4 regions of the Ensifer sp. NPDC090286 genome follow, and region 1 is predicted to be linked to each of the others. Evidence: predicted binding sites of a transcription regulator. Region 1 holds the regulator's gene; each other region holds the start of a gene.
What was found. The regulator LexA, encoded in region 1, represses DNA repair genes until DNA is damaged. The targets are predictions, from matches to a motif close to TGTTCNNNNTGTGTTCNG.
Positions count from the first base shown of each region.

Region 2: a site for LexA is predicted at 5,522-5,539, ahead of ACIQUG_RS01240 (DNA polymerase IV). Genes of this name have one in related genera too.
Region 3: a site for LexA is predicted at 2,851-2,868, ahead of ACIQUG_RS19180 (YifB family Mg chelatase-like AAA ATPase). Genes of this name have one in related genera too.
Region 4: a site for LexA is predicted at 1,641-1,658, ahead of ACIQUG_RS29745 (ImuA family protein). Genes of this name have one in related genera too.

Region 1 is NZ_JBIVYF010000001.1:633,004-640,643, forward strand. It holds gene ACIQUG_RS03150 (thermonuclease family protein) at 1-379, shown strand, start outside; tRNA gene ACIQUG_RS03155 (tRNA-Cys) at 453-526, opposite strand; gene ACIQUG_RS03160 (hypothetical protein) at 889-1,230, shown strand; gene lexA (transcriptional repressor LexA) at 1,323-2,045, opposite strand; gene ACIQUG_RS03170 (hypothetical protein) at 2,284-2,580, opposite strand; gene ACIQUG_RS03175 (hypothetical protein) at 2,903-3,535, shown strand; gene ACIQUG_RS03180 (hypothetical protein) at 3,654-4,256, shown strand; tRNA gene ACIQUG_RS03185 (tRNA-Ala) at 4,411-4,486, opposite strand; gene adhP (alcohol dehydrogenase AdhP) at 4,867-5,892, shown strand; partial or broken gene ACIQUG_RS03195 (ethanolamine ammonia-lyase) at 6,053-7,640, shown strand, end outside.
Region 2 is NZ_JBIVYF010000001.1:255,350-262,989, forward strand. It holds gene dnaE (DNA polymerase III subunit alpha) at 1-2,749, shown strand, start outside; gene ACIQUG_RS01235 (L,D-transpeptidase family protein) at 2,861-4,090, opposite strand; gene ACIQUG_RS01240 (DNA polymerase IV) at 4,226-5,518, opposite strand; gene ACIQUG_RS01245 (hypothetical protein) at 5,686-6,327, opposite strand; gene ACIQUG_RS01250 (DUF3572 domain-containing protein) at 6,330-6,599, opposite strand; gene ACIQUG_RS01255 (response regulator) at 6,756-7,127, shown strand; gene ACIQUG_RS01260 (PleD family two-component system response regulator) at 7,145-7,640, shown strand, end outside.
Region 3 is NZ_JBIVYF010000003.1:827,297-834,936, reverse strand. It holds gene ACIQUG_RS19195 (sn-glycerol-3-phosphate import ATP-binding protein UgpC) at 1-663, shown strand, start outside; gene ACIQUG_RS19190 (endonuclease/exonuclease/phosphatase family protein) at 660-1,649, shown strand; gene gshB (glutathione synthase) at 1,797-2,744, shown strand; gene ACIQUG_RS19180 (YifB family Mg chelatase-like AAA ATPase) at 2,960-4,492, shown strand; gene ACIQUG_RS19175 (SRPBCC domain-containing protein) at 4,607-5,095, shown strand; gene cysK (cysteine synthase A) at 5,172-6,140, opposite strand; gene ACIQUG_RS19165 (LysE family translocator) at 6,278-6,895, opposite strand; gene ACIQUG_RS19160 (LysE family translocator) at 7,069-7,640, shown strand, end outside.
Region 4 is NZ_JBIVYF010000007.1:167,105-174,744, reverse strand. It holds gene ACIQUG_RS29760 (HpcH/HpaI aldolase/citrate lyase family protein) at 1-637, shown strand, start outside; gene ACIQUG_RS29755 (DUF1737 domain-containing protein) at 634-840, shown strand; gene ACIQUG_RS29750 (metallopeptidase family protein) at 1,076-1,510, opposite strand; gene ACIQUG_RS29745 (ImuA family protein) at 1,680-2,633, shown strand; gene ACIQUG_RS29740 (DNA polymerase Y family protein) at 2,518-4,101, shown strand; gene ACIQUG_RS29735 (error-prone DNA polymerase) at 4,098-7,466, shown strand.

The DNA of each region.
Region 1 (7,640 bases):
ACCGAATGAAGAGGTGAAGACGGCGTCCATCCGTACCGACCAGTTTTATTTCTGCGGCATTCGCAACGACAACTGCGTGATCGATGGCGCCACTTTCGTCTTTCATGGCGAGACGATTCGTGTCGCCGACGTCGATGCGCCGCGAATCCGCCAGGCAAGCTGCGACAAGGAGCGTTCGCGTGGCTTCTACGCCAAGCAGCGCCTGCGCGAGTTGCTGAACGCGGGCGACTTCAAGCTGGTTTCGGCAGGCGGGCGATCAGGCGCCAAGGCCGGCGAAAAACTGCGCCTGGTTACCCGCGGCGATCAATCTCTTGGACGCGTGCTTGTTTCCGAGGGGCTGGTGCGCCCGTGGGACGGACGCCCGACGCCCTGGTGCTAAGATAGCAAACGGCAGAAATCGACGCGTTCGTGTTGAAGGCGTCGTGTCTACACTTTGAATGAGGTGAAGATTTTGGAGGCCTCGCCCGGAATTGAACCGGGGTACAAGGATTTGCAGTCCTCTGCGTCACCACTCCGCCACGAGGCCTCACTGCTTGGATAACCAAGCGTTGGCGCGGATTTAGAATGATTGCAGAAAATCCGCAAGAGGCATTTTCTGAAAAATACAAAGTGGAATCAGCGAATGGCTGCTTTCCACAGGATGAGAGTTCGACGCGTATTTTCGCGATGGCCAGGAAACTGGTATCTCGTCAATGCCTTCGCGACTGGGGAGCTTCTCTTGTCTTTCAGCGAGTTGGAGGATGTGCGCGCGACCCCACGTCCGCGCAAGCCACGTCTCCTATGCCTCCGTCGGATCTTATCGCTTCGGTGAAATCGGTAGAGGGGGAACGATGACTCCGCTGAGATCAGCCGCATCGGTAGCGTCCGTCAACATTAAGAACGGAGGCAATGGCATCAATGAAAAAGAGACTGATCCTGACGGCGTTGGCGTGTTTTGCGACGACCGCTATTGAGGCGCACGCGGACGACCTGGTTTTCCAGCTGAAGAACAACACCAGCGTGGTCCTGACGAACTTTTATACGTCGCCGGTCGGCGTCAATGAGTGGGAAGACGATGTTTTCGGTCGGCAGGTCCTGAACCCTGGCGAGAGCATGGAAATCACCATTGCCGACGGGCGGGACGTCTGCAAATACGACATGCGATTCGAATTCGAAGAGGGCTCGGCCCTCGATACGACCGAGGACACGCAGGATCTCTGCGAACTCGGCGAATATACGATCCACGAATAGACGATCTGGATTTCAGGTCACCCGAAATGGAAAGAGCCTCGCCAATTGCCTTGGCGAGGCTCTTTTTTTTAATTCGGTGTTCTGCCTGCAGCTCAATGGTAGCGGCGAATCAGCCCGACGAGCTTGCCCTGGATCTTCACGCGATCCGGTCCGAAGATGCGCGTCTCGTAGGCGGGGTTGGCGGCTTCGAGCGCAATCGACGCGCCCTTGCGGCGGAAGCGCTTCAGCGTCGCTTCCTCGTCGTCCACGAGCGCCACGATGATGTCGCCGGGATTGGCCGAGTTGCCGTTGCGGATGATCACGGTGTCGCCGTCGAAGATGCCGGCCTCGATCATCGAATCGCCCTTCACTTCAAGGGCGTAATGTTCACCGCTGCCGATCATGTCGAGCGGAACGGTGATGTCATGGGTGTTGTTCTGGATCGCCGAGATCGGAACGCCGGCAGCGATGCGCCCCATCACCGGGACGGAAACGGACGTGCTTTCGGCAACCGGCGCCGGCTTCGGCGCGGCAGGAGCGGCCGCCGGCGGCTTTCCAAGGCTGCCTTCGATCACGCTCGGCGAGAAGCCCCTGCGCGGCTGCTGCTGGCCGGCGGCGTAGGCTTCCGGAAGCTTGATGACTTCGAGCGCGCGCGCCCGGTTCGGCAGCCGGCGAATGAAGCCGCGTTCTTCGAGCGCGGTGATCAAACGGTGGATGCCGGACTTCGACGCCAGGTCGAGCGCATCCTTCATTTCATCGAATGACGGCGGTACGCCCGACTCCTTCATGCGTTCGTGAATGAACAGAAGCAATTCCTGTTGCTTGCGGGTCAGCATGGCACGTCGCTCCAGAGGCGTGAAACAAATCAAGAACAGACACTATCTGTTCCATATGTGTTCCGCAAGTGCCTAAAATTCCGTGAATTCAGGCAATTGGCCGCTTCTGGGGGTGCCGATCGGTCACTTTTGCGGGAGCAGGGCGCTTATCGGCGACGGTTGCGTGCCAAAATCGCGCCGGATGACGCCAGTCTGCGCAGCTGATTCGAGCGAATCGCGGGGCTCTATGAGGAGAGATTTAGGTCGCTTGCGAGGTCGAGCAGGCGTCCTCGAACTCCTTCACCGTCTCTGCGCTGTTGTCTTCCGGCAGCACCGCGTCGGCGGCGTCGGTCGCGACGGGCGTGTCGCCGTCATAAACGAAGGACTGGATGTAGAACGCCAGCGCACCCTTCCACACGTTGCGTCCATCGATCTGATGGCACGGCACGGCCCGTTCGAAATCGGTCTGGAGTTCATCCACTGTCGCGGCGCTGAGCTTGACGTCAGGCATATTGGGCGATGCGACTATCGAAGCGAGAAGCAGGGCGGCAAGCACGGGGAACGTCCACTTGATGAAGGGGGCAAGATGGGGTGGTAAACGATGTGAACCGTGCTTTCGTTCCGAAGTCCAGCAAGCATGGCGATCACTCTGCCGTGTTCAACAGCTCTTTGCCTACAGGCTGTGTCTGATTTGCGCCAGCCGCTCCACCTCGAGTTCATCTTGAGCGTTCCTCTTGCGACCCGCGAAGAACGCGACGGCTGTACCGGCTTTAGGGCCGGGGGTGCGGGATGCGCAAAAATCCCTGCGAGGAAGGGGCATCACCGTCTCGACAGGAGGTCAAAAAAGGATAACTTTGCGTGGAAAGTGGGGTAATTGCATGCGTAGATTGTCGTTGGTGGTGCTCGGTCTGTTGCTCACGGCCGGAGCGGCGTCTGCTGAAGAAGGGCGTTCGAACATCTGGAAACGGATCAACGCCTGGACGGTGGGTTCCGATCCTTCCCTGGGAGGCTCGTGTTACGCCGCGACGAGCTATGATGCAGGCGCGATCCTTCGTATCGGCTTTTATCCGCGTGGGTCGGCGAACCTGGCGTTTCTTTCGATCGGCAATGCCGACTGGAAATCCATCGAGCCGCAGCGGGAATATGACGTCGCCCTGCAGCTCGACCGTGGTCGCCAGTGGCCGGCCGTTGCATTCGGCGTCGATCTTACCGGCGCCAAGGCCCTCGTCGTCAACTTTTCCAACACCGACTTCTTTACCGAATTCGTTCGCAAGAACACCTTGGCGCTGGCCTTCGAGGGACGCGTCGTCGCGAGCCTCAGCCTGCGCGATTCGATGAAGGCGGTGAGCGAGATGTTCAAATGTCAGGAGGCGGTGAGCGCCTTGATCCCGAATGGCGGGCAGGGGGCAGCGAACGATCCCTTTGCCGGCGCCGGTGGCACTGCCCCGAACAACGATCCCTTTGCCGGTGGCGGCCAGACCAAGTCGTCGAAGGATCCTTTCGCCATGTGATGGGCGCGTCCGCTTGCCGCAGAGAGGTGAATATTCCTAAAATGTTGCTGGTATCGGGCTCGGTACCCTCGACAGCGGCGCGGGGACCTATCAAAATGCGGGCAAACGGGGGTTTTGCATGCGTAGATTGCTGGTCGGATTGGTAAGCTGTCTGATCGCCGCGGGATCGGCCGCGGCTGAGGAGTCCGAAATCATCAAGTGGAAGGACGTCGACGGTTGGACCGTTGCATCCGACACCTCGATGGAGGGCTCCTGCTTCATCTCGTCGGAATTCGACGGCGGCGTCACCCTGCGCCTCGGGTTCTATCCCAAGGGCTCCGAGTCGCCGCTCTACATGAGCTTTGCCAGCGACGACTGGCGGTCGCTTGAGGTCGGCAAGGAATACGACCTGACGTTTCGCTTCGACAAGACCGAGCCCTGGAGCGCTTCGGCGACCGCCGCTGGCGATGCGAGCGGAAAGTTTCTGTTCGTGAACGTCACCGACGCCGAGTTCCTGACGGGCTTCGTGCGCAAGCGGGGCCTGGCCATCGCGTTCGAAGATCGCGTCATCGCCAATCTCAGCCTGCGCGGCACTGGCCCCGCGGCCGAAGAGCTGATGAAGTGCCAGAAGGCAGTCGACGAGATCATCGCCGACGAAGGCCGCAAGTCCAGGGAGAAGAAGGCGGATCCGTTCAATGCACCGAGCGAAAAACGCTCGGCACGGGATCCGTTCAGCCTCTGAAAACAGGGGGCGCGTGAGCGGGCGTTGTTGCGCGAAGGCCGGGCGGTGGCCGGGACGAGTGGTGTCCCCAGAGAAACTCGAACTTGCGATCTGCTGATTACAAATCAGCCGCGGTTCTTCAATGCTTCGGCAATGGGCACGATTCTGTTTGCTTTGGTGGAGCCGAAGGGAGTCGAACCCTCGACCTCCGCAGTGCGATTGCGGCGCTCTCCCAACTGAGCTACGGCCCCGTAGCATTCAGTCAACACGATGGCCGCCGAGCCTGTCAATACACACGCGCCAGCACGCCCGCTCGAACGTCGTTGCCCGCTAAGCGTTGCTCGATCCGGCTAGGCTGAGCGAGGCCGTTGGGCTCTGAACCGCTTCTGCACTCCACCCATTGTCGAACTCTGCCGGCGGGTTTACCCTGCAACCGGACGATGGCGCTCCGTGAGCCTCGTTGAAGTGTAGGCGATACACGCCAACCATGAAATGCCGTCCGGGCACTGGTCGTGAACGCCATGATGCCCGCGCCAATTACACGATTTTCGCATGTGAGATAGGCCCCTGCCGGCCCGCTGTTCCCATCAGAAACCTCTCCGTGGCCCGGCGATTGGAGGAGGATTGGCAAATGGCTCAGATGATGAAGGCGGCCGTGGTCCGGCAATTCGGCGCGCCGCTGACGATCGACGAATTGGCGGTGCCCACGCCGCAGCCGGGGCAGATCCTGGTCAAATACGAAGCAACGGGCGTTTGCCATACCGATCTCCATGCCGCAAACGGCGACTGGCCGGTAAAACCCAGTCCACCGTTCATTCCCGGACACGAGGGCGTCGGCTATGTCTCGGCGGTCGGCGCCGGCGTCAAAAGAGTGAAAGAGGGAGACCGGGTCGGTGTTCCCTGGCTTCACAGCGCCTGCGGCTACTGTCCGCATTGCCGTACCGGTTGGGAGACGCTGTGCGCGGCCCAATCGAACACGGGATATTCGGTCAACGGAACGTTTGCGGAGTACGGACTGGCGGATCCTGATTTCGTCGGCAGCCTGCCGAAGGCGCTGGAGTTCGGCCCTGCCGCGCCGGTGCTCTGCGCGGGTGTGACCGTCTACAAGGGATTGAAGGAGACCGAAGTCCGTCCCGGCGAATGGGCGGCGGTCTCCGGCATCGGGGGGCTCGGCCACATGGCCGTGCAATACGCAAAGGCGATGGGCATGCATGTCGTCGCCGCCGACATTTTTGACGACAAGCTGGCACTGGCAAAGCAACTGGGCGCAGACATCACGGTCAACGGCAAGGCGAAGGATGCGGTCGAGCAGGTCATCAAGGCCACCGGCGGCGTGCATGGCGCGCTTGTGACTGCCGTCTCACCCGTCGCGATGGAGCAGGCATTCGGTTTCCTTCGCTCGCGCGGCACCATGGCGCTCGTCGGCCTTCCCCCCGGCATGATCTCAGTGCCGGTGTTTGAAACGGTTCTGAAGCGCATCACTGTGCGCGGATCGATCGTCGGCACTCGACAGGACCTGGAGGAATCGCTGCAATTCGCCGCCGAAGGCAAGGTCGCGCCGCATTTCTCGTGGGATAGCCTCGAGAACATCAACGAGATCTTCCGCCGCATGGAAGCGGGCAAGATCGACGGTCGCATCGTGATGAGCCTGCAGTAATCGACTTGGATAGGCCCGATTGGTCAAGGCTCGCCGAGTCCGTGTCGATGCCCAGTGACGCCTGTCGAGCATTTACTCTTATGCGCCTTGCTTCAATCTCCGGTCACCAGAGGGTTGTCCGGCGAGATGCCGATAGACGTTTTGCGGAAAGGAAATGGCAATGCGCAAAGGCATATTCTCAGACCAGCATGCACTGTCCAGGCGCGATCTGCTGCTGGTGGCGGGGACTTCAGCGGCCACATTGACCGCCTACAGCCATGTTGCCCGTGCCGCAGTGGGCGCAAACAACTCGCAATCGACGAGGTGAAGCAGGACGAGGACGTCTTCGCCTATATCAGCAGGATCAAGGGTGGCTTTGACGAGACGACCTATCGGCAGGTGCTGGGGTGCGCGAATGCCTTCAAGGAAGGAGACCAGACAACAGCCGTGGCTGCGGACAGTGACGCGTCCCGAACGAACGCCCGAGCCCTGCTGGCAAGAACGAAAATCGCAGACCTCGATCGGCACCCGCTGTTTGAGGACGATCTGCAGCGACTGATCTGGCAGACCACCGACAAGGCCCAGCAGGAAAAGCTGAAGGACTGGACGATGGGCCAGCTGAAGGAATTTCTTCTGACCGGATCGGAAGATGAGATCAAAGGCGTCATGTATGGCTTGACCAGCGATACCATCGGCTGTGTGCCCAAGCTGATGAGCAATGGAGAGTTGATCGCCGTCAGCCAGAAGATTTTCAATGTCATGCCCGGCACCAAGTTGGGGGCAAAAGGATACATGAGCGCACGGATCCAGCCGAATTCGCCGACCGACCATCCCGACGACATCATATGGCAGGTCTTCGATGCGTTCTCCTACGCGACCGGAGATATCGTCATCGGTACCAACCCGGTGGACAGCACCGTCGACAGCGTGGTCACGGTGGAGCGAGCGCTGAAAGACATCGTGGATACGTTCAAGCTGGTGGACGTCATTCCGTGGTGCGTGCTCGCCCACATCGACGTCCAGGGTGAGGTCAGCGAGGACTTTCCCGGCACAGTTTCCACCGTGTTCCAGAGCCTTGCCGGTACGGATGATTGCAACAAGATCTTCGACATCACCAATGACAAGATCCTGAAATATGCGCGCGCGAAGGCCGGGGAGCGCTACGGCCTCTACTTCGAGACCGGGCAGGGATCGGAATTCACCAACGGCGCGGCGAACGGCGTCGACATGATGGTGCTTGAGTCCCGGAAGTACGGGTTCAGCCGGGCCGTCGGCATGGAGCTTGCGAAAGTGCAGCCGAAGGGTGCATGGCTGCATGTCAACGATGTCGCCGGCTTCATTGGGCCCGAAGTCTTCAAGAGCCGGGAACAACTCGTGCGATGCTGTCTTGAGGACATGGTCATGGGCAAGCTCCACGGCCTGACCATCGGCCTCGATATCTGCACCACCCTGCACATGACCGTCAGCCTCGACGATCTCGATTGGTGCCAGGACCAGATCATGCCGGCCAATCCGGCCTACCTGATTGCTCTGCCCACCAAGAACGACCCGATGCTGAGTTATCTCACGACCGCATTTCAGGATCACGTGCGCGTGCGGGACAAGTTCGGCTTCAAGGTCAACGATGCGATGTGGGATTTCTACAAACGACTTGGAATAGTCGGCAAGGACAACACCTACACGTCAAATTATGGCGATCCCCTCTGGGTCTATTACCAGTACCGCCTTGCCAAGGGGGACAAGCGGCCGAAGGACAAGGTTTACGCCGA
Region 2 (7,640 bases), 380 kb from region 1:
GGACGACAGCCGCTTCCGATTGACGCCGGACCATTATCTCAAGAGCCGCAAGGAAATGGCGGCGCTGTTTGCCGATCTGCCCGAGGCGCTGGAAAACACGCTCGAGATCGCCCGGCGCTGCTCCTTCATGCTGAAGACCCGTGGGCCGATCCTGCCGCGCTTTACCGGCGCGACGGCGGATCCGGAGGAGGCCGAGCGGGCCGAGTCGGACGAGTTGCGTCGCCAGGCGGAGGAGGGCCTCGAAGATCGTCTCGCGAGGCTCGGCATGGCGCCCGGCTACACCGAAGAGGAATACCGCGAGCGCCTGGCCTTCGAACTCAGCGTCATCGAGCGCATGAAGTTTCCCGGTTACTTCCTGATCGTTGCCGACTTCATCAAATGGGCCAAGCAGCACGACATCCCTGTCGGGCCGGGCCGCGGTTCGGGTGCCGGCTCGCTCGTCGCCTATGCGCTGACGATCACCGACGTCGATCCGATGCGCTTCTCGCTGCTGTTCGAACGCTTCCTCAATCCCGAGCGCGTCTCGATGCCCGACTTCGACATCGACTTCTGCCAGGACCGGCGCGAAGAGGTGATCCGCTACGTGCAGCGCAAGTATGGCCGCGAGCAGGTGGCGCAGATCATCACCTTCGGTTCGCTGCAGGCACGCGCCGCCTTGCGCGACGTCGGCCGCGTGCTGGAAATGCCCTATGGCCAGGTCGACAAGATCTGCAAGCTGGTGCCCAACAACCCGGCCAACCCGACGCCGCTTTCCAAGGCGATCGAGGAAGAGCCGCGTCTGCAGGAAGAGGCCGAGAAGGAGCCGGTGGTCGCCCGCCTGCTCGATATCGCCCAGAAGATCGAGGGCCTCTACCGCCACGCCTCGACCCACGCCGCCGGCATCGTGATCGGCGACCGGCCGCTGTCGCAACTGGTTCCGATGTATCGCGATCCGCGTTCCGACATGCCGGTCACCCAGTTCAACATGAAGTGGGTCGAGCAGGCGGGTCTCGTCAAGTTCGACTTCCTCGGCCTGAAGACGCTGACCGTCCTGAAGGTCGCCGTCGATTTCGTGAAGCAGCGCGGCATCGAGGTCGATCTGGCGAGCATCCCGCTCGACGATCCGAAGACCTACGAGATGCTGTCGCGCGGCGAAACGGTCGGCGTGTTCCAGGTGGAAAGTGCCGGCATGCGCAAGGCGCTGATCGGCATGCGGCCCGACTGCATCGAAGACATCATCGCGCTGGTGGCGCTCTATCGCCCGGGCCCGATGGAGAACATCCCGGTCTATAACGCCCGCAAGCATGGTGAGGAGGAGGTCGAGTCGATCCATCCGAAGATCGACCACCTGCTCAAGGAAACCCAGGGCGTTATCGTTTACCAGGAGCAGGTGATGCAGATCGCCCAGGTGCTCTCTGGCTACTCGCTCGGCGAGGCCGACCTTCTGCGCCGCGCCATGGGTAAGAAGATCAAGGAGGAAATGGACAAGCAGCGCGCCCGTTTCGTCGACGGCGCCGTCAAGAACGAGGTGTCGAAGCCGCAGGCCGACCTCATTTTCGACCTGCTCGCCAAGTTCGCCAACTACGGCTTCAACAAGTCGCACGCGGCAGCCTACGCGATCGTGTCCTATCAGACCGCCTATATGAAGGCGCACTATCCGGTGGAGTTCCTGGCGGCGTCGATGACGCTGGACATGTCCAACACCGAAAAGGTCAACGACTTCCGCCAGGATGCCAAGCGTCTGGGCATCGAGGTGATCGCCCCGTCGGTGCAGACCTCGTTCCGGCATTTTCAGACGGGCGAGAGCCGCATCTACTACTCGCTTGCAGCGATCAAGGGCGTCGGCGAATCGGCCGTCGAGCACATCGTCGAGGTTCGCGGCGACAAGGCCTTTGCAAGCCTCGAAGACTTCTGCCTGCGGATCGACCCCAAGCTTCTCAACCGCCGCGTCTTTGAAAGCCTGATTGCCGCCGGCGCCTTCGATTGCTTCGGCTATGACCGGGCGGAGCTGGTCGGCGGGCTCGATCGCATTCTCGGATTTGCCCAGCGTGCCCAGGAAAACAAGACCAGCGGGCAGAGCGACATGTTCGGCGCAGGTGCTGCCACCGGGCCGGAGCGCATTGCGCTTCCGACCTACACGCCGTGGCTCGCCTCGGAAAAGCTGCACCGTGAGTTCCAGGTGCTTGGCTTCTATCTCTCAGCCCATCCGCTCGACACCTACAATGCGCTGCTCGCCAAGATGCGCGTACAAAACTTCGGTGATTTCGCAGGCTCGGTGAAGAAGGGGGCGACGGCCGGAAGGCTCGCCGGAACCGTGACCTCGAAGCAGGAGCGCAAGACACGCACCGGCAACAAGATGGGCATCATTGCCTTCTCGGATTCCTCCGGCCAGTTCGAAGCGGTTCTGTTCTCCGAGATGCTGCACCAGTATCGAGACCTGCTCGAGCCCGGCAAATCGTTGGTCATGACGGTGGCTGCCGAAGAGCGGCCGGAAGGCATCGGCCTGCGCATCCAGACGCTGCGCTCGCTCGAAGAAGAATCGCTGCAACTGCAGAAGGCGCTGCGCGTCTATGTGCGCGATTCCGGCCCGTTGAAATCGATCGCTTCGCACCTCAACACCAGGGGCGATGGTCTCGTCTCCTTCGTCGTCATCAAGGACAATGGCCAGCGCGAGATCGAAGTGGAGCTGAGCGAGAAGTTCCGGATTTCACCGGAGATCGCTGCAGCACTGCGCTCGGCGCCGGGCGTCATCGACGTCGAACTGGTGTAATCCGATAGGGCGCACCCGCTCGATCTCAGCGGAGCGGCGTCTGACCAGGTTTGGAACCTCGCGACCGGCGGCCGGACGCTGCTCGGGTGTCGTCTGCCGGTCTGGGGCGGATCAGTCGCCGGGACGTGTCCGGGTGATCGTGATGAAATCGGTGCCCTGACCGGTCTCCAGTCCGCTTTCCATATCGGCGATCGACAGCGATGAGCCTTCGGCGAGCAACGCTTCCACGCGCTTGCGCACATCGTCGGAGATCGTCATGCGCGCGAGCGTGCGCTGGATGCCATTATAGGCGAAGGGATCGGCCTCCATGGAGATGCCGAGGCGCTTCTTCGTCGAGGCGGGCAGGTGGTTCTCAAGCGAGACGCCGAACCATTTGCCTTCGGCACCTTGCTCCTCATTGTGGCGGAACTGGAGGAAATGGGTTCCGAGTGCCTCTTCCGGCTTGTCGATCGTAAGCCCTGCCTCAAAGAGCGGCTTGAAGCCTTGCCGCACGAGGATCTTGCCGTTCTGCGGCGGCGTACGGCCGGCCTTGCGCAGAAGCCTGTCGGTCAGTTCCGGCGTCAGCTTGCCGTCGCCGTCGAGGCCCTCGCTTGCCTGGAAGGCGCGCAGGGCCGCAATCGTCGCCGGCCCGGCATGGCCGTCGATCGCACCGGGTGCGTAGCCGAGGAAATCGAGGGACGACTGAACCTCGCGCATGGTGTCGCGTGCGTCGCTGCGGGTGATCAGGATCCGGATCGGCTCCTCGGTGGATCGCGCCGAATGGGCGCCGCCGGGCGGCTCCCGCATTGCCACTTCCACCGGCGTGTCGCCGGCCTGGCTGATCGCCGGTCTCAGTGGCACGTCGGAAAGCGGTGGCTGGAGGTCGATCGGAGCCGGGCGGAAGAGCAGGGCGCTCTTGACCTCCAGGGGCGTTATCTGCCGGTCGGAGATCAGCACGTGCACGCCGCGCTCGGTCATCTTGTAGAGCGAGGCGGCAAATTGGCTCGGCAACCGCACGCAGCCATGAGAGGCTGGATAGTCCGGCACATGGTTGGAGCCGTGCAGCGCAATGCCCGACCAAGTGAGCCGCTGCATGAAGGGCATCGGCGCGTTCGAATAGATGTTCGACTTGTGATGGCGCCGCTTTTCGAGGATCGAAAAGATTCCCGATGGCGTTGTGTGACCCGCCTTGCCGGTCGAGACCGGCGACGTCGCAATGACAGCGTCGCCGTCATAGACGACGAGCGATTGCTGGTCCTTCGAGACGATGATCTGCAGCGGCCCGCGACTGCCTGCAAAACCGGTGGCCGGCGACAAGAGCAGTGCGACGACGCTGGCGGTGAGAGCGAAACGCGATACCATACACTCAACCCAACACGTGACTTGGCGAACAAGCCTAGTCGCCAATCTTTAAGGAATTCATCCTGACGTGTGTGGGGTCGATCAAGGTTGCGTGATCGCTCTGCGAGGCGTGGCTGCTCGAGCGCGCCTGCGGCTCTACGGATCGCGTTTTCTGGTGCCGAACGTGTAGCCGGTTTCAACGCTCGCCTTGCCGAACTTGTCGCGCAGCCTGTTCATCGCGTCCTCGGCCGCAGCGCGTCTGGTGGCCGCGGGATCGACAAGATCCGGCGGATCGGCGAGATCGGGGGCGGAGAGATCGCTGACGCCGATGCCGATCAGCCGATACTTCGTTCCGTCCGCCTCTTTCTCGAGAAGCTGCAGGCCGATGCGGAAGATGCGGTCGGCCAGGCGGGTAGGGCTGTCCAGGCGCCTGTTGCGGGTGCGGATCTTGAAGTCGGCGGTTTTGAGCTTGAGAACGACCGTCTGGCCGGCGAGTTCGGACTTTCGCAGCCGGTGGGCCACCTGTTCGCTAAGGCGCCGCAGATGCGTGACAAGGTCGTCGTAGCGCGCGATATCGTCGTTGAACGTCGTCTCTGCGGATACGCTCTTGGCTTCGCCGTCGATTTCGACCGCTCTTTCGTCGAGCCCGCGCGACAGGCGGAAGAGCCGTTGCCCCATGGTGCCGTAGCGGCGCATGAGGTCGCCTTCCTCCATGGTCTGCAATTGCCCGATCGTGCGCACGCCGTCACGCTCCAGCGTCGCGGCAAAGGCCTTGCCGACGCCCCAGATCAGGGTCACCGGTTTTTCCCGCAGGAAGTCCAGCGCTTCGGCCTGGCCGATGACGGAAAAGCCGCGCGGCTTTTGCAGGTCGGAGGCCACCTTGGCGAGGAACTTGCAATAGGAGAGGCCGACCGAGACGGTGATGCCGATCTCCAACTCGATCCGGCGGGCAAGACGCGCAAGCGTGCGCGCCGGCGGATCGTGATGCAGCCGCTCCGTGCCGCTGAGTTCGAGGAAGGCCTCGTCGATCGACAGTGGCTGCACCAGCGGTGTCAGCTCCTGCATCAGCGTGCGCACCTCGCGGCCGACACGGGCGTATTTCTCCATATTGGGCTTGATGACGATGGCCTGCGGACAGGCTTCCAGCGCCTTGAACATCGGCATCGCCGAGCGCACGCCGTGAATGCGGGCGACGTAGCAGGCGGTAGAGACCACGCCGCGCTTGCCGCCACCGATGATCACAGGCTTGTCGGCGAGCTCCGGGTTGTCGCGCTTCTCGATCGAGGCATAGAAGGCGTCACAATCGATGTGCGCCAGCGTCAGGTCATAGAGCTCGGCATGCCGCAGAATGCGCGGGCTGCCGCAGGCTAGGCAGCGCCGCACCGACGCCGCCTGTTCCTTGAGGCAGTCGCGGCAGAAGCCTGGAGAGTGAGCAGCGCTGTCGGGCATATCGGGAACAAATATTGAACATTGCGACCTTAAGCTCTACTCTAGCGAGTCTCAAGGAGGCGCGATTGGAAATCACAATGCAATTGTCGCCGTTGAAAAGGATCGTCGGGCGCGTCTCGCGCAGCGCCGGCGTAGCTGAATTTGCGCCGACGGGCTGCCGGTCCGGGCTAGCGGCGGAAATGCGCGCGAATGGCGGCGGCTGCCTCCGGCCAATCGGCGACAGCACGAATGTCTGCGTCGAGCTTCGGCGCGAGCGCCTTGAATTCCGAGTCGGCCATCAGGTTGATCGGCAGGCAGGACGGCGCGTGATCCTTCACCGATCGCAAATTGCGAAGCATGTCGTCGATGAAGACCAGCGGGACGGTTCGACCGCCGTGAAGTTTTTGGACGATCGGGCCCTTGGGCTCTTCGGACGCAAGCAGCGGATAGGGAAGGCCGAGCTGATCGAGAAGCGCGCGGCGGACCGCGGCGTGTTGCGGCGGCATCGCGGTCAGAAAGACGATATCGGCTTCCTCCGACAATGCGGCGAGCGTCTCGACGGCGCTGGCGGCGGGCGTCTGCCAACGATCCTGCGAGCCGTAGAAGGCGTCGAGCAGGATTTTGACCTCCGGCTCCGCCACCGGCTGCTCGTCGGCATGCGTGATGATGTTGCCGGTCAGGCGGAACGACCGGGGCAGCAGCACATGGCCGCAGCTCCCGAGGAACGCTTTGAACGGATTGATGAATTCAAGCACGACATCGTCGATGTCACTGACGATCAGCGGGCGGTTGCCAAGCGTGATGCTGCGAACTGTCGGTGCGTTTGCCACCCTCAATCCTCGAAGCCTGCGTGGCCGGAAAGGACCGTATGGGCGCGCACAACGTCTTCGGGCGCCGTACCGGTCGCTGTACAGAATGCCATCAGGGTCGGCTCATGGTCCATCAGAAAGGCGACGAGCCCGCCCATGAAACCGGGTTCGGCGATAGCGTTGCGCAGCGCCGTCGGGTCCGTGCCGGTCAGCGCCAGGAAACGGGACAGGAGTTCCGGCTCGCCGGCAAGCCAGGCGAGAATGTCTACTGCAATTTCGTCGGCGCTCTTCAATGGTTTGTCCCCGTATGGTTTTTACGTGCGGAGTTACCTATTTTTCAACCAAATAGGCCTATCTCTGACGTTGAGGAAATGGGTCGAGTCGTCGGCTCCGCACGTTAATTGTCCTGAGGAGACTTGCAAGGTGACGATGGACAGCAAGGGATCGACATGCCCAAACAGGTGATGATTGTTGAGGACAACGAGCTGAACATGAAGCTCTTCCGCGACCTGATCGAGGCCTCCGGCTATGCGACGATCCAGACTCGCAACGGCATGGAAGCGCTCGAGCTTGCGCGCAAGCATCGGCCCGATCTTATCCTGATGGACATCCAGCTGCCGGAGGTTTCCGGGCTGGAAGTGACGAAGTGGCTGAAGGAAGACGACGAACTGCACGTCATCCCGGTCATCGCGGTTACCGCCTTTGCCATGAAGGGCGACGAGGAACGGATCCGCCAAGGCGGCTGCGAAGCCTATGTCTCCAAGCCGATCTCGGTACCAAAGTTCATTGAGACGATCAAAACCTACCTGGGCGATGCCTGAGCGGCGGGAAAATTGATATGACTGCGCGTATTCTTGTTGTCGATGATGTTCCGGCCAATGTGAAGCTGCTCGAGGCCCGGCTGGTTGCCGAGTACTTCGACGTGCTGACGGCCAGTGACGGTTATGCCGCCCTGGCGCTCTGCGAAAAGACGCCCATCGATCTGGTGCTGCTCGATATCATGATGCCCGGCCTCGATGGTTTCGAAGTCTGCGAGCGGCTGAAGGCCAACCCGAAGACGGCGCATATCCCGGTGGTCATGGTCACCGCGCTCGACCAGCCTTCGGACCGGGTGCGTGGCCTGAAGGCCGGGGCCGATGATTTTCTGACGAAGCCCGTCAACGATCTGCAACTGATGTCGCGGGTGAAGAGCCTGGTGCGGCTGAAGAACGTCAGCGACGAGCTGCGTCTGCGGGCGCAGACGGCGCAGACGATCGGGCTTGAGGATATCGGCCGGGCGGACCGGCCAGACGAGCCCGGCAACGTCCTGCTCGTCGATGGCCGCGGCTCATCGC
Region 3 (7,640 bases), on a different contig from region 1:
CGCAAACCGGCGGCCTTCCTCTTCGACGAGCCGCTCTCCAACCTCGATGCCAAGCTGCGCGTGTCTATGCGCGGCGAGATCAAGCGCTTGCAGAAACGCCTCGGCACGACCTCGCTCTACGTCACCCATGACCAGCTCGAAGCTATGACGCTTGCCGACCGGCTGGTGGTTCTGAACGGCGGCCGCATCGAACAGATCGGCCGGCCGCTCGACGTCTATCACCGCCCGGCCTCGACCTTCGTCGCGAGTTTCATTGGCTCGCCGGCTATGAACCTGATCAAGGGGCACATCGATGGCGGCAGCTTGCAGATCGGTCTCTACAGGATAGACCTCGCCGGCCGCGCGCCGGTGGAGGGTGCCGTCACCGTCGGCTTGCGCGCCGAGGATCTCCGGCTTGCGGGCGTCGGCGAGGACGCCATGCTGTTTCAGGTCGACTATGTCGAGGAACTGGGCGCGCAGCGGCTCGTGCATGGCACCATCGAGGGCCAGGCGCTGACCATCGCGCTGTCTCCGGAAACGCCGCTGTCGGGCGATCTCGCGGTGACCATCGCGGTCGACCGCCTGCACTTCTTCTCGCCCGAGACCGGAAAGCGGCTGGAGCGCGGCACGTCGTTTGCCAATGAAGCCCCGGCGCAGACCCTTCGCCTGGAGACCGCATCGTGATTTTCGAAACCGTCGAGCAACTTGCCGTTCCCTCGCTTGAAACCCGCGCCAGCTTTGCCGAGATCGTTCGCACCATCGCCGCCCATGACGCCGCCATGGCTGCCCGGCCGGAGATGAACAGCGTCGAGGTCGGTGGTGCGCCGTCCTCCGAGACGTCGCTCGCCTTTCCGTTCACCGTCTCTGCCTGGAACCTGGAACGCTGCCTGTTTGCGCCGGAAAGTGCTGCACATCTGGCCGAAACGGGCGCGCCGGTCGTCCTGCTTTCGGAAATGGACAACGGCATGGCCCGCACCGGCCAGCGTCATCCGACCGCCGAAGTCGCCGATATGCTCGGCATGCAATACGCCTATGGCATCGAGTTCATCGAGCTTGGCCTCGGCTCCGACACCGAGCGCGAATTCTGCGAGGACGATTTCAACGCCAAGGGTTTCCATGGCAATGCGTTGATGGCATCCGTACCGCTCAGTCGACCCTTCATGCTGCGCCTCTGGGGTGAACGCCTGTGGTTCACCGATGGCGAGCAGCCGCGCCTTGGCGAACGTATGGCGATCGGCGCCGTCATTGAGACCGAGGCCGGTCCCTTCGTCGCCGTCTCCACCCATCTCGAAAGCGCAACGACCGCCGTCTATCGCGAGCGCCAGGTCAAGGAATTGATCGATGCCCTCGACGAGACTTTCCCGGGCCTGCCGCTGCTGATCGGCGGGGACCTCAACACCGGCAACCATGCCGGCGGCGACTTCGAGGCCGAAGGCCTCTTTGCCATCAGTGCCGCACGCGGCTTTACCCGCCACGGCGGCTCGCTCGACATCATGACCACACGGCCGAGCCTCATCACCCGCTGGCCGGAACGGGCGATGAAGCTCGACTGGTTCCTGTCGCGCGGTCTGAAAATTGGCGAGACCCGCATCATCCCGTCGCTCGACGAAACCGGCCGGCCGCTTTCGGACCACGATCTCATCACCTGCGTCGTCGAAGGCTTCGAATAGGCCCGGCTCTCCTTGCCTAAGGCCCGCCCGCATTCTACATGTCGAGGGCTTTACCAGTGCGGCAGGGGGCAGCGGTTTTCCCGTCCTCTTCCGTTCCGGTAGTTTGAAATCGATCACGGCTGTCCGTGATCCATGAGGGATGGGTAGATGGCGAAAATCGTCAATGTCGGGGTCCAGATGGACCATGTGTCGGGCATCAACATTGCGGGGGATTCCACCTTCGCCATGAGCCTCGAGGCACAGTCGCGCGGCTATCGCCTTTTCCACTACACGCCCGAAAAGCTGTCGCTGCGCGACGGCAAGGTCTATGCGAGCGTGCAGCCGATGACGCTGCGCGACGTCAAGGGTGACCACTTCACGCTTGGCGAAGCCGAGCGCGTCGATCTCTCGACCATGGACGTCATCTTGCTCCGCCAGGACCCGCCCTTCGACATGGCCTACATCACCTCGACGCATCTTCTGGAACGCCTGCATCCGAAGACGCTCGTTGTCAACGACCCCGCCTGGGTGCGCAATTCGCCGGAGAAGATCTTCGTCACCGAATTCGCCGACCTGATGCCGAAGACGCTGATCACCCGCGATCCCGCCGAAATCGCCAGCTTCCGCCAGGAAATGGGCGATATAATCCTGAAGCCACTCTACGGCAACGGCGGCGCCGGGGTCTTCCACTCGACCCGCGACGACCGCAACATGTCGTCTCTCCTGGAAATGTTCGGGCAGATGTTCCGCGAGCCCTTCATCGCCCAGGAATACCTGCCGGCCGTGCGCAAGGGCGACAAGCGCATCCTGCTCGTCGATGGAGAGCCGGTGGGCGCCATCAACCGCGTTCCGGCGGACCATGACGCCCGCTCCAACATGCATGCCGGCGGCCGCCCGGAGCCAACCGAACTGACGGCGCGCGAGAAGGAAATCTGCGCGCGCATCGCGCCGGCACTCAAGGAGCGCGGTTTCCTCTTCGTCGGCATCGACGTTATCGGCGACTACATGACCGAGATCAACGTGACCTCGCCGACCGGCATCCGCGAAGTCAAGAAGTTCGGCGGCGCCGATGTCGCCAGTCTTCTCTGGGACGCGATCGAACGCAAGCGCGCCTGATCAATACCTCGGCCGACGATCCATCTCGGGTCGATGGCGCTGCCGCGGGCTTCCGCCCGCGGCCGTTTGCTGGAACGCCCTTGCCGGTGCGTCCACCTCTTTCAGATGTTCTGTTATTGTTCTTGTTTTTGTGCGTGATCCGTGCAAGGCTTCTGCCTGCAACCCTGGGCGGTTGCGGCGCCCGATAGCCGGGCTGCCTGGGCGAGGGGGCAAGCATGGTCGCGCGCGTCAGCACGGTGGCATTTCAGGGTATCGAGGGGTTGCCTGTTGACGTGCAGGTGATGGTTGCGCCCGGCAAGGTCGGCATGCAGATCGTCGGCCTGCCGGACAAGGCAGTCGCCGAAAGCCGCGAGCGGGTACAGGCCGCGTTGCATGCGTCTGGTCTCGCCCTGCCGGCCAAGCGGGTCACCGTCAATCTCGCGCCCGCCGATCTGCCGAAGGAAGGCAGCCATTTCGACCTCGCCATCGCACTCGGGCTGATGGCAGCCCTCGGCGCCATCCCCGGCGACGCGCTGGCGCCTTATGTGGTCATCGGCGAACTCAATCTCGATGGCACCATTGCCGCCGTTGCCGGGGCGCTTCCCGCCGCGATCGGCGCCAACGCGCTCGGTAAGGGGCTGATCTGCCCGGCCGAAAGCGGACCAGAGGCGGCCTGGGCCGGCGCCGAGATCGATATCCTTGCGCCGCGCAGCTTGATCGCGATCGCCAATCATTTCCGCGGCACGCAGGTGCTTTCTCGGCCTGAAGCCGCCATCCGCTCGGGCGCATCTAATCTGCCCGATCTCGCCGACATCAAGGGACAGGAGAGCGCCAAGCGGGCGCTCGAGGTGGCTGCTGCCGGCAACCACAATCTCTTGATGGTCGGCCCGCCCGGATCGGGCAAGTCGATGCTTGCTGCCCGCCTGCCGTCGATCCTGCCGCCGCTCAATCCGGCCGAATTGCTCGAAGTGTCGATGATCCACTCGATCGCCGGGCAGTTGCCGGGCGGCAAGCTTTCGGACCGACGGCCGTTCCGCACGCCGCACCATTCCGCCACCATGGCCGCGATGGTTGGTGGCGGCCTTCGCGCCAAGCCCGGCGAGGCGTCGCTCGCCCATAACGGCGTGCTGTTTCTCGACGAGTTTCCGGAATTCACGCCGCAGGTACTCGATGCGCTGCGCCAGCCGCTCGAAACGGCCGAATGCATCATCGCCCGCGCCAATCACCGGGTGAGCTATCCCGCCGCGATCCAGCTTGTCGCCGCCATGAACCCCTGCCGCTGCGGCATGGCCGGCGAGCCGGGCCGTAGCTGCGCCCGCGGCCCGCGCTGTATGTCCGACTACCAGGCGCGCATCTCCGGCCCGCTGATGGACCGCATCGATATCCGCATCGACGTGCCGGCCGTCAGCGCCGCTGATCTCCTGAAGCCGGCGGCCGCCGAAAGCAGCGAGGTCGTCGCCCGTCGCGTCGCCCGCGCCCGCGCCATGCAGATCGACCGCTTTGCCGCCCTCGGCCATGCGGAGCTGACCAGCAATGCGCGCGCATCGACCTCGCTGATCGAGAAGATTGCGGCACCCGATGCGGCCGGGCTGCAGCTTCTCAGGGACGCTGCCGAAAAGATGAAGTTCTCCGCCCGTGGCTACCACCGTGTGCTGAAGGTCGCCCGCACGCTCGCCGATCTCGATGGCGCAGTAACCGTCGGCCGCATTCATCTCGCCGAGGCGATTTCCTATCGCATTGCCGGCGAGCGGCTGCAGGCGGCTGCCTGACGAGGGCAGACAAGACTGTGGATGCCCAGCTCTCGCCGTCTCGGGCACGCATGATGCTGGAAGCGGATCGTCCAAGCTTTCTTGAAGCAGCTTGGCCGGCGAGGAGTGAACTGGATGACGGATACTCCAACGGGCAGAAGAACCGATCGCGCCGAATGTCTGATCCAGGCGTCGCCGTCGGCGGTCTATGCCGCGATCATTGATCCCGTTGCCGTGGCGGTCTGGTTGCCGACCGAGGGCATGAAGGGGCAGGTGCATGCCTTTGAGCCGCACGTCGGCGGCGCGTTCCACATGGAGTTGATCTACGAGGCGCCGGACGACAGGACGCAGGGTAAGAGTTCGGAGGATGCCGACATCGTTTCCGGTCGCTTCGTCGTGTTGGAGCCGGATCGGTGCGTGGTGCAGGAGACGGAGTTTCAATCCGACGATCCGGCTTTTGCCGGGACGATGCGGATCACCTGGGCGCTGGAGCCGGTTGCAGATGGCACCCGCGTCAGCGTCACCTGCGAAAACGTGCCGGAGGGCATTTCGAAGGAAGATCACGACGCCGGCCTGCGCTCGACGCTTGCCAATCTTGCAGGCTTCACGGAGCAGGCTGGCTGAAGCGGAACCACGCATCAACGACGAACAAAAAGGGCGCCCGTGGCGCCCTTTCCAATTGTAAGTGATGCCAGCCCGATCAGCCGCCCAGGCCCTCGAACAGCACCGTCGAAAGGTAGCGTTCGGCAAAGGACGGGATGATGACGACGATGGTCTTGCCGGCGTTTTCCTCGCGCTGGCCGATCTCGATCGCGGCGGTGAGTGCGGCGCCCGCGGAAATGCCGACCGGCACGCCTTCGAGCTTGGCGACCAGGCGTGCCAATTCGATCGCTTCCGCGCTGTTGACGGTGACGATCTCGTCATAGACCGTGGTGTCGAGGATCGCCGGGGCAAAGCCTGCGCCGATGCCCTGGATCTTGTGCGGGCCGGGGGCGCCACCCGACAGGACCGGGGATTCTTCCGGCTCGACGGCGATCACCTTGATCGAGGGCTTGCGCGCCTTCAGCACCTGGCCGGCGCCGGTAATCGTGCCACCGGTGCCGATGCCGGAGACGAAGATGTCGACCGCGCCGTCCGTGTCGTTCCAGATTTCCTCGGCCGTCGTCTTGCGGTGGATTTCCGGATTGGCCGGGTTTTCGAACTGCTGCGGAATGATGGCGTCCGGCAGCGTCTCGACCAGTTCCTGCGCCTTGGCGATCGCGCCCTTCATGCCCTTGGCGCCTTCGGTCAGCACCAGCTCGGCGCCGAGCAGCGCCAGCATCTTGCGCCGCTCGACCGACATGGTCTCCGGCATCGTCAGGATCAGCTTGTAGCCTTTGGCGGCCGCGACGAAGGCGAGCGCGATGCCGGTGTTGCCGGAGGTCGGCTCCACCAGCGTCGTGCGGCCGGGCGTAATCTTGCCCTGCGCTTCCAGGCTCTCGATCATCGCCACGCCGATACGGTCCTTGACCGAGGCGATCGGGTTGAAGAATTCGAGCTTGGCCAGCAGGTTCGCCTTGACGCCCTTTTCCTTGGCAAGCTTGTCCAGCCGCACGATGGGCGTGTCGCCGATCGTTTCCGTGATCGAGGAGTAGACGCGGCCGCGGCCGGGCTTGCGTGTGTCGGACATGGGTTTCTCCCTTGGGCGTGAAGTGTCGTGCTACGAGAATAGGAACAATGGGCGCGCAATTCCAGAACGACAAACACCGCGCGGCGATCCGCCGAAGGAAAAACCACCGGCGAAGTCGTTGTTCGGGAAAAGTTTTTTCAGTTGGCGCGAACGGCGATATAAGCCGCCGTCCCGGCAAGCACGCTGGCGGCAACCCGGTTCAGAGCTTTCAGGGCCTTCGGTTGCTTGAGCAACTGACGCGCACGCGAGGCGAGCAGCATATAGGGCACGAGCACGCTTAGGAGCACCAGGAAGGTGGCGGTCAGCAGCAGGCCGTAATCGCCGGGGCCGATCGCCCTGATGTCGATCAGCGTCGGCACGAGCGCCACGTAAAACAGCATTGTCTTCGGATTGCCGAGCGTGATCAGCAGGCCGGACAGGAAGGACATGGCCGCACTCGTCGACGGCTTTGCCTTGATGTCCTCGGGCAGCAGCCCCGCGCTCCAGAGCTTCCAGGCGATGTAAGCGAGATAGAGAACTCCGGCAAACTTCACCACCAGGAAGGCTGTGGTGAAGGTCTGGGCGATCAGCGCGAGCCCGAGGATAACGGCCGTCAGATAGATCATGTCGCCAAGCGCGATGCCGAGGCCCATGAAGAAGGTTTCGCGGAAACCGGAGCCGAGCGCGCGCGCAACCAGCGCCGTCACGCCGGGGCCGGGGATGGCAGCGGCGATGAAGAGCGCGCCGCTATAGGCGATGAGGGCCGCGAGCGTCATGGAACGTCCTTGCGAAGAAGATGCCGATATCTACCGCAAGCGACCGAAAAAGGAAATCACCGAACTGCGATCGGCGGCGTCCGCTGACGAAATTGACCGGGTGACAAGTCTGCCGTTGTCCGCTGCAGCGAAATGCGTAGAGCTTGCTGAAAACGAGCGAAAGGCGCCTCTCCATGCCCGAGTTGAAGGATATAATCGGCTTTGCCCTCCTGGCCCTTGGCATGGTGCTGACGCCGGGGCCGAACATGATCTATCTGATCTCGCGCTCGATCAGCCAGGGGCCTGGCGCCGGCTTGATCTCGCTCGGCGGGGTGGCGCTCGGCTTCGTCGTCTACATGGTCTCGGCGGCACTCGGGATCACCGCGCTGCTCCTGGCCGTGCCCTTCGCCTATGATGCGCTTCGCATCGCCGGTGCGGCCTACCTTTTCTATCTCGCCTGGCAGGCTGTTAGGCCCGGCGGACGCTCGCCCTTTCAGGTCAAGAACCTGCCCAAGGACGGACCGAAGAAGCTGTTCGTCATGGGTTTCCTGACGAGCCTGCTCAATCCCAAGGTGGCGGTGCTCTATCTCTCGCTGCTGCCGCAGTTCATCCGGCCGGAGCTCGGCAACGTGCTCGGGCAATCGCTGGTCTTCGGCTCGATCCAGATCGCGACCAGCGTGACCGTCAACGCCATGATCGCGCTCGCCGCCAGCGGTATCGCCGCCTTCCTTGCCGGGCGGCCGTTGTTCATGGTGGTGCAGCGCTG
Region 4 (7,640 bases), on a different contig from region 1:
GCTTGTGGCCAATCCCGACGCCGTCCTGTTGCCGAAGGTCGAAAGCCCAGCGGATATCCAGGCGGCGGCCGACTGGCTCGACGAGAACGATGCGCCGGAGACGTTGCGCCTCTGGGCGATGATCGAGACGCCGCGCGGAGTGATCAACGCGCCTCTTATCGCCGAGGCCGGCCGCACCTTCAGCGGCAGGCTCGATTGTTTCGTCGTCGGCCTCAACGACCTGCGCAAGGAGACCGGCGTTCCGGATCGTCCGGGCCGGCCCTATCTCATCCCCTGGCTGATGCAGATCCTGCTTGCCGCGCGTGGTGGCGGGCTCGATGTCATCGATGCCGTGTTCAACGATTTTCGCGACGCTGCCACCTTTGACGAAGAATGCCGGCAGGGCCGCGACATGGGCTATGACGGCAAGATGCTGATCCATCCGGCGCAGATCGACCCGGCGAACGAGCGCTTCGGCGTCGAGCAGATCGCCGTCGACGAGGCCCGCGCGATCATCGCCGCCTTTGCGCTCTCGGAAAATGCCGGCAAGGGCGTCATCAATCTCAACGGACGCATGGTCGAGCGGCTGCACCTCTACCAGGCCGTAACGCTTGCCGCCAAGGCGGACCTCATCGAACAACGAAAGACAAGATCTTGAAACTCTACCGCTTCCTGACCGGTCCCGACGACGCCACCTTCTGCCACAAGGTGACGGCGGCGCTGAACCAGGGCTGGAGCCTGCACGGCTCGCCCACGTATGCCTTCAATGCCGATACGCAGCACATGCAGTGCGGTCAGGCGGTGGTCAAGGAGGTCGAGGGCAAGGATTACACCCCGGATATCAAGCTGTCGGAACAGTAGGCAGTTTAGCCCTCTCCTCGGGTTTCACCCGAGGAGTAACCCTCTCCCCGCGGGCAGGGAGAGGGGACGCGACGGACGCTTGGTCATCGCGAATAGTCGGCACGTGAAGCCCGTTTCTGGAATTGGGTATGCAGGCGAGCGGGTGCCGCGCGTTTCCGTCGCCCCGCCTGCGGGGATAAGGTGCCGGCAGGCGGATGGGGCAGCCCTCACCGCGCGATGATCGGCAAATGAAGCGTCAGCCGCCGACGTGCTCGACGCTGGCCTCGATCCGTTCCATGTCGTCGTCGGAGAGGCCGAAATGGTGGCCGATCTCGTGGATCAGCACGTGGGTGATGATGTCGCCGAGCGTCTCCTCGTTCTCCGCCCAGTAGTCGATGATCGGGCGGCGATAGAGGGTGATGCGGTTCGGAAACTGGCCGGTTTCCATGGTGAAGCGTTCGCTGATGCCACTGCCTTCGAAGAGGCCGAGCAGGTCGAAAGGCGTTTCCAGCGCCATGTCCTCGAAAACGTCGTCGCTCGGGAAGTCGGCGACCTCGATGACAAGGTCGGTCGTCAGCTGGCGGAATTCCTGCGGCAGGTGGCCATAGGCCTCCAGCGCAAGTTGCTCGAAAGTGGTAAGCGTCGGTGCGTGGCGTTCCCGCCAATCATCGGTCTGGTCAATGCGGGCCATAGGCACTCCTTGTTGCCCTCCATATAGCGATTTTGCCTTTGTTTTTCGAGTGTTGAATTCCTTGACCACAGGGACAGGAATAAATTCTTAGAATTGGCTGTTGACTCATTTAGGAAGCTCTGGAATCTAATAGAACATAACATGAACATACTGATGGGAGTTGACCGTCATGGCCGACACAGCCGTGCAGCGGGAGACGGTACTTTCGCTCCGAGAAACCATAGCCAGGATCGAAAACCGTCGGCTTCCGGGCGTCGTGCGAGCCGCCAAGGCGGCCGATCCCGGCGGCTTCCGTCAACGGGAAGAAGACGAGCCTGGCCGCAAGGCGCTGGCGCTTGGCGTTCCCGATCTGGACGATCTTCTCGAAGGCGGCCTGCCGCTCGAAGGCATGACGGAAATCCGCAATGCAGAGACGCGCGATGCGGGTGCGGCCGCCGGTTTTGCCGCAGCACTCGGCGTGCTCTGCCAACGGGCGCGGCTTGAGAAGGGAGAGCCGGCGGCTCCCGTTCTCTGGATCAGCCAGTCGATGGCTTCCAACGAGGCGGGCATGCCTTATGGGCTGGGTCTGAAGGCCTTTGGCCTCGATGTCCGCGGCCTCGTCTTCAGCCTGCCGCGCACGATAAAGGATGCGCTCTGGATCGCCGAGGCCGCACTTTCCGTGCCGAGCTTCTGCGCCGTCATTCTCGAAATTCGCGGCAACTCGGCTGCCCTGGCACTCAGCGAGAGCCGGCGCCTGCATGTGCGCTCGCGCGCCGGCCACGTCCCCCTTCTGCTTCTGCGCCAGTCCGGACACGAGGAGGCGAGCAGCGCATTCTTTCGCTTTCTCGTCGAGCCGGCGCCGGCGCGCGAGCGACCGCTACCGGATGGATCGATGCTTCGCGGCAGCATCGGCCATCCCGTCTTTCACGTCATTGCCGAGAAGAGCAGGGCTCCTGCGCCGCTCGGCTTCTTCCTGGAGTGGAACCCCCATGACCGCCGCCTTTACCCCGTCGAGCCCCTACCAGCCGCTGCTGCGGCAGATCCACAACCAGCGCATTCTGTCGCTCGCCTTTCCGCATCTTCCGGCCGATCGGGTCGCGCGCAAGCGCTGGGGGAACTCGTGGCTTTCCCGCGGGCGTCCTGAACACCCGCCCGTCGTCTTCGCCGACAAGGTGAAGAGCGCAATGCGTCTCGTTGCGCTCGATGGTTTTGCTGAAAGGCGTGGGTTTCATATCGGCCAGGGTGTCGCCGAAGCGCGGGCCATGTGTCCCGAGATCGACGTGCTGCCGGCCGATCCCGCCGCCGACCGGGCTCTGCTTGCAGGGCTGGCGGACTGGTGCAGCCGCTACACCCCGCTCGTCGCGCTCGATGGCGACAGCGGCCTCTTTCTCGACATCACCGGCTGCGCCCATCTTCTCGGCGGGGAAAAGGCGCTGCTCGACGATCTGCTCGCTCGCCTTTTCCATCTGGGCGTCGAGGCCCGGGCGGCGATCTCCTCGTCCGCCGGGCTCTCCTGGGCGGTGGCGCGTTTCGGCTCCGACGCTATCCTTGCCGAGGACGAGGCGGCGCGGGCGCTGGCGCCGTTGCCGATGGCAGCACTCCGGCTGCCGCGGGAAACGATCGAAACGCTGGGCCGGGTCGGGCTCAAGCAGATCGGCGACCTCATCGAGGCGCCGCGTGCGCCGCTTGCTCGCCGGTTCGGCGCAACCCTGCTTCTGCGTCTCGACCAGGCGCTCGGGCGCGAGGACGAGCCGCTGTCGCCACGGTTGCCGGTCGCTGCCCTTTCGGCAGAGCGGCGGCTCGGCGAGCCGGTCCAGGGTGAAGACGATATTTTGGGCCTGACGGAAGAACTGGCACTGCGGCTGAAACCGGAGCTGGAGAAGCGCGGCGAGGGCGGACGCCTGTTCGAGCTTCTGCTCTTTCGTGTCGACGGTGCGGTCTTCCGCATCGCCGCCGGTACCTCCTCGCCGCTCAACGATCCGCGGCGCGTCGCCGGTCTTTTCCGCGAGCGCCTGCAGGCGGTACACGACGATCTCGATGCCGGCTTCGGCTTTGAAATCCTCCGGCTTTCGGTGCCGAAGAGCGAAAAATACGAGGTGATGCAGGAGGATTTCTCCGGCACGCCGGATCGCGTGCGTCCGCTTGCCGCCTTCGCCGATCGGGTCATGGCGCGGTTCGGCGCAGAAAGCCTCATGGTGCCGGCGCTCTCGGAAAGCCACGTGCCGGAGCGGGCGGCAAGCTTCCGGCCGCTCACGGACCTGGCGCTGATCGGCAAGGTTGAGGAATCGGCTGGCAACATTCCGGCGCCCCTGCTTGCCGCCGCCGCCCGGCCGCAGCGGCTCTTTCCAAGTCCCGAGCCGGTGGAGGCGGTTGCCGAGGTGCCGGAGGGGCCGCCGAGAAGCTTTCGCTGGCGGCGCACGCTGCACCGTATCGCGCGCGCCGAGGGGCCGGAGCGGATCGCCGGCGAATGGTGGCTCGACGGCGAGCCGGCGCTGGAGCGCGATTACTTCCGAGTGGAGGACGATAGCGGCCGGCGGTTCTGGCTGTTTCGCGAGGGTCATTATGGCGCGAGCGCTCCGCCGCGCTGGTTCATGCATGGAGTCTTCGCATGAGCGACGTTGCCCCCTATTTCGAGATCGGCGCCTGGTCGAATTTCTCCTTCCTCGAAGGTGCCTCCCATCCGGGCGAGATGGTGGTTGCGGCGAGCCGCCTCGGTATTGGCGGCCTCGGCATTGCCGATCGCAACACGGTCGCCGGCGTGGTGCGCGCCCATGCGCAGGCCAAGGTGGAAAAATCAGCCTTTCAGCCCGGTGCGCGGCTCTCCTTTGCCGAAGACCTGCCCGACGTGCTCGCCTATCCCCTAAACCGCCGCGGCTGGGGCAATCTCTGCCGGATGCTGAGTGCCGGAAACCTGCGGGCCAAGAAGGGCACCTGTACGCTCTACGAGGCCGATCTCATCGAATGGGGCGAGGATCTGCTGTTTGCGGTGCTGCCGGGTCCTGTCATCGGTGCGCCGGAGGCAACCCTGCTTGCCGATTTCCTCAAGCGGCTGAAACCGCATTTCGACGACCGGCTCTATCTGGCGCTGGTGCCGCGTTATGACGGCTTCGACCAGCTTGCCTTTGCCGGGCTCGCGACCATTGCCCGCCATGCCTCCGTCAAGCTCGTCGCCACCAACAGTCCGCTGTTCCATGCCGCCGATCGACGGCCGCTTGCCGATGTCGTCACCGCCATCCGCGAGCATGTGACGATCGCCTCGGCAGGCTATCGGCTGCACGCTAATGCCGAGCGGCATTTGAAGACGCCCGCCGAAATGGCGCGCATTTTTCGCGACTATCCGGAAGCGATTGCCAATACCGGGCATTTCTTTGGACGCCTGAAGTTCTCGCTGTCGGATCTCGAATATCAATATCCGGATGAGAGCATTCCGGGCGAGACGCCGACGCAGACCCTGCGGCGGTTGACCATGGAAGGCGCACGCGAGCGGTATCCCGGTGAGATCCCCAAGAAGGTGTCGACGCAGATCGAGTACGAGCTCGAACTGATCGCCAGCAAGCGTTACGAGCCCTACTTCCTGACGGTGCGCAATATCATGCAGTTTGCGCGCAGTGCTCATATCCTGTGCCAGGGTCGCGGCTCGGCGGCCAATTCCACCGTCTGCTATTGCCTGCGGATCACCGAAGTCGATCCGCTTTCGACCACCCTGCTTTTCGATCGCTTCCTCTCGACCGAACGGGACGAGCCGCCGGATATCGACGTCGATTTCGAGCACGAGAAGCGGGAAGAGGTGATCCAGCACATCTACCGCACTTACGGCAAGGAACATGCGGGGCTGACGGCCGCCGTCATCAGCTACCGGGCGCGTTCCGCCGGCCGCGAGACCGCCAAGGCTTTCGGGTTCTCGGAAGACGTGCAGTCGGCGCTTGCCGGCGCGGTCTGGGGCTGGTCGGTCGCCGATCTGTCGGAGCGCGAAGCGCAGGCCGCCGGTCTCGATACGAAGGACCCGACGACCGTGAAGGTGCTCGACTACGCCACCGAACTGATGAGCTTCCCGCGACATCTCTCCCAGCATGTCGGCGGCTTTGTCATGACCCGCGATCGGCTCGACGAGGTGGTGCCGATCATGAACACGGCGATGCCCGACCGCTACATGATCGAGTGGGACAAGGACGACCTCGACACGCTGAAGATCCTGAAGATCGACGTTCTGGCGCTCGGCATGCTGACCTGCATCGCCCGGGCCTTTGACCTGCTCGACCGGCATTACGGCGAGCGGAAGAACCTGCATCAGCTCTTCAAGGATCATCAGGACGCCGTCTACGACATGATCTGCCGGGCCGATACGATCGGCGTCTTCCAGATCGAGAGCCGGGCACAGATGAGCATGTTGCCGCGGCTGAAGCCGAAGAAATTCTATGACCTCGTCATCGAGGTGGCGATCGTCCGACCCGGACCGATCCAGGGCAACATGGTGCATCCCTATCTGAAACGGCGGGAGCAGCACGCACTCGGCATTCCCATCGAGTATCCGAGCAAGGAACTGGAGCTCGTTCTGGAACGGACGCTTGGCGTGCCGCTCTTTCAGGAGCAGGCGATGCAGATCGCCATCACTGCCGCTGGCTTCTCACCCAGCGAGGCCGACCGGTTACGGCGTGCGATGGCGACCTTCAAGCGCACCGGGACCATCCATACCTTCCACGAGAAGATGATCGAGGGCATGGTCACGAACGGTTATGACAGGGACTTCGCCGAGCGTTGCTTCAAGCAGATCGAAGGCTTCGGCGAATACGGCTTTCCAGAAAGCCATGCCGCGTCTTTCGCGCTGCTCGTCTATGTCTCCTGCTGGCTGAAGACCTATTATCCCGATGTCTTCTGTGCTGCGCTTCTGAACTCGCAGCCGATGGGCTTTTACGCGCCCGGGCAATTGGTGCGCGATGCGCGCGAGCATGGAGTCCGGGTGCTGCCCGTCGACATCAACCACTCGGTCTGGGATGCCGATCTCGAAGATGGGGGCCTGGATCGAAACGCCATCGAACCGCGGCATCGCGAGATGCAGGATGTGATCAGGACGACGAAAGCGATGCGTCTCGGCTTCGGCTCGATCAAGGGGCTGAAGCAGGAGGAGATCGAGGATAAGCTCGTCGCCAACCGGGGCGCCGGTTACGCAACGGTGCGCGATCTCTGGCTGCGGTCGGGGCTATCGCGTTCAGCGCTCGAAAGGCTTGCCGACGCGGATGCTTTCCGCTCGATCGGGCACGATCGTCGCGAGGCGCTTTGGGCGGTGAAGGCTCTGGATGAAAAGAGTGCGGCCGAGCGGCTGCCGCTTTTCGAGGGGGCTGCGAAAGAGGAGTTGCGGCCGGAGCCGGCGATGGTCCTGCCGGAGATGCTGGCGGGCGAGCAGGTGATCAACGACTACCGCTATCTCTCCTTCTCGCTGAAGGCGCATCCGGTTTCCTTCCTCAGAGATACGCTTGCCGCACAGGGGATCGTGCAGAGCCGCATGCTTGCGACCGCCCCGGTCGGGCGGCGGGTGACCGTTGCCGGGCTGGTGCTCGTCCGCCAGCGCCCGGGTTCGGCCAAGGGCGTCATCTTCATGACGATCGAGGACGAGACCGGTGTTGCCAATGCGATCGTCTGGCCGAAGGTGTTTGCGACCTATCGGCCGGTGGTCATGGGCGCGCGTCTGGTCAAGATCCGCGGCCGGCTGCAGCGCGAAAGCAGCGTCATTCATGTAGTCGCCGAACACATCGAGGACATCACGCCGATGCTCGGGCTGTTGCGTAAGGAGGCGCGGCGGTTCGGCGCAAGCGAGCGTGCCGACGAAGCACTGAGACCGACCGGTGACGCGCGCATGAAGCGGGCGCAAGGCGACCAGCGCCTACCGATGCCCCGCCACTCCGGCAGCAATTCCAGCAATCCGGATCGGTCGACAGCCGAGGTGGCCGACGTGATGCCGAAGGGGCGCAATTTCCATTGAAAGGCTCCGGCTGGGCTCAGCCGCCTCTCAAAGTGAGTGGGGCTGTCTGGGGAAGCGTTGCCGGGTCGCCGGAAGGATTCCATGGAGTGCTTCCGGCGCAGGTCACGGGCAGGGTTTCCCGCGGTCGCGATCGGAGGTGTGTAAAAATGTCGCAGGCTGCGCGCCTCGTGACCC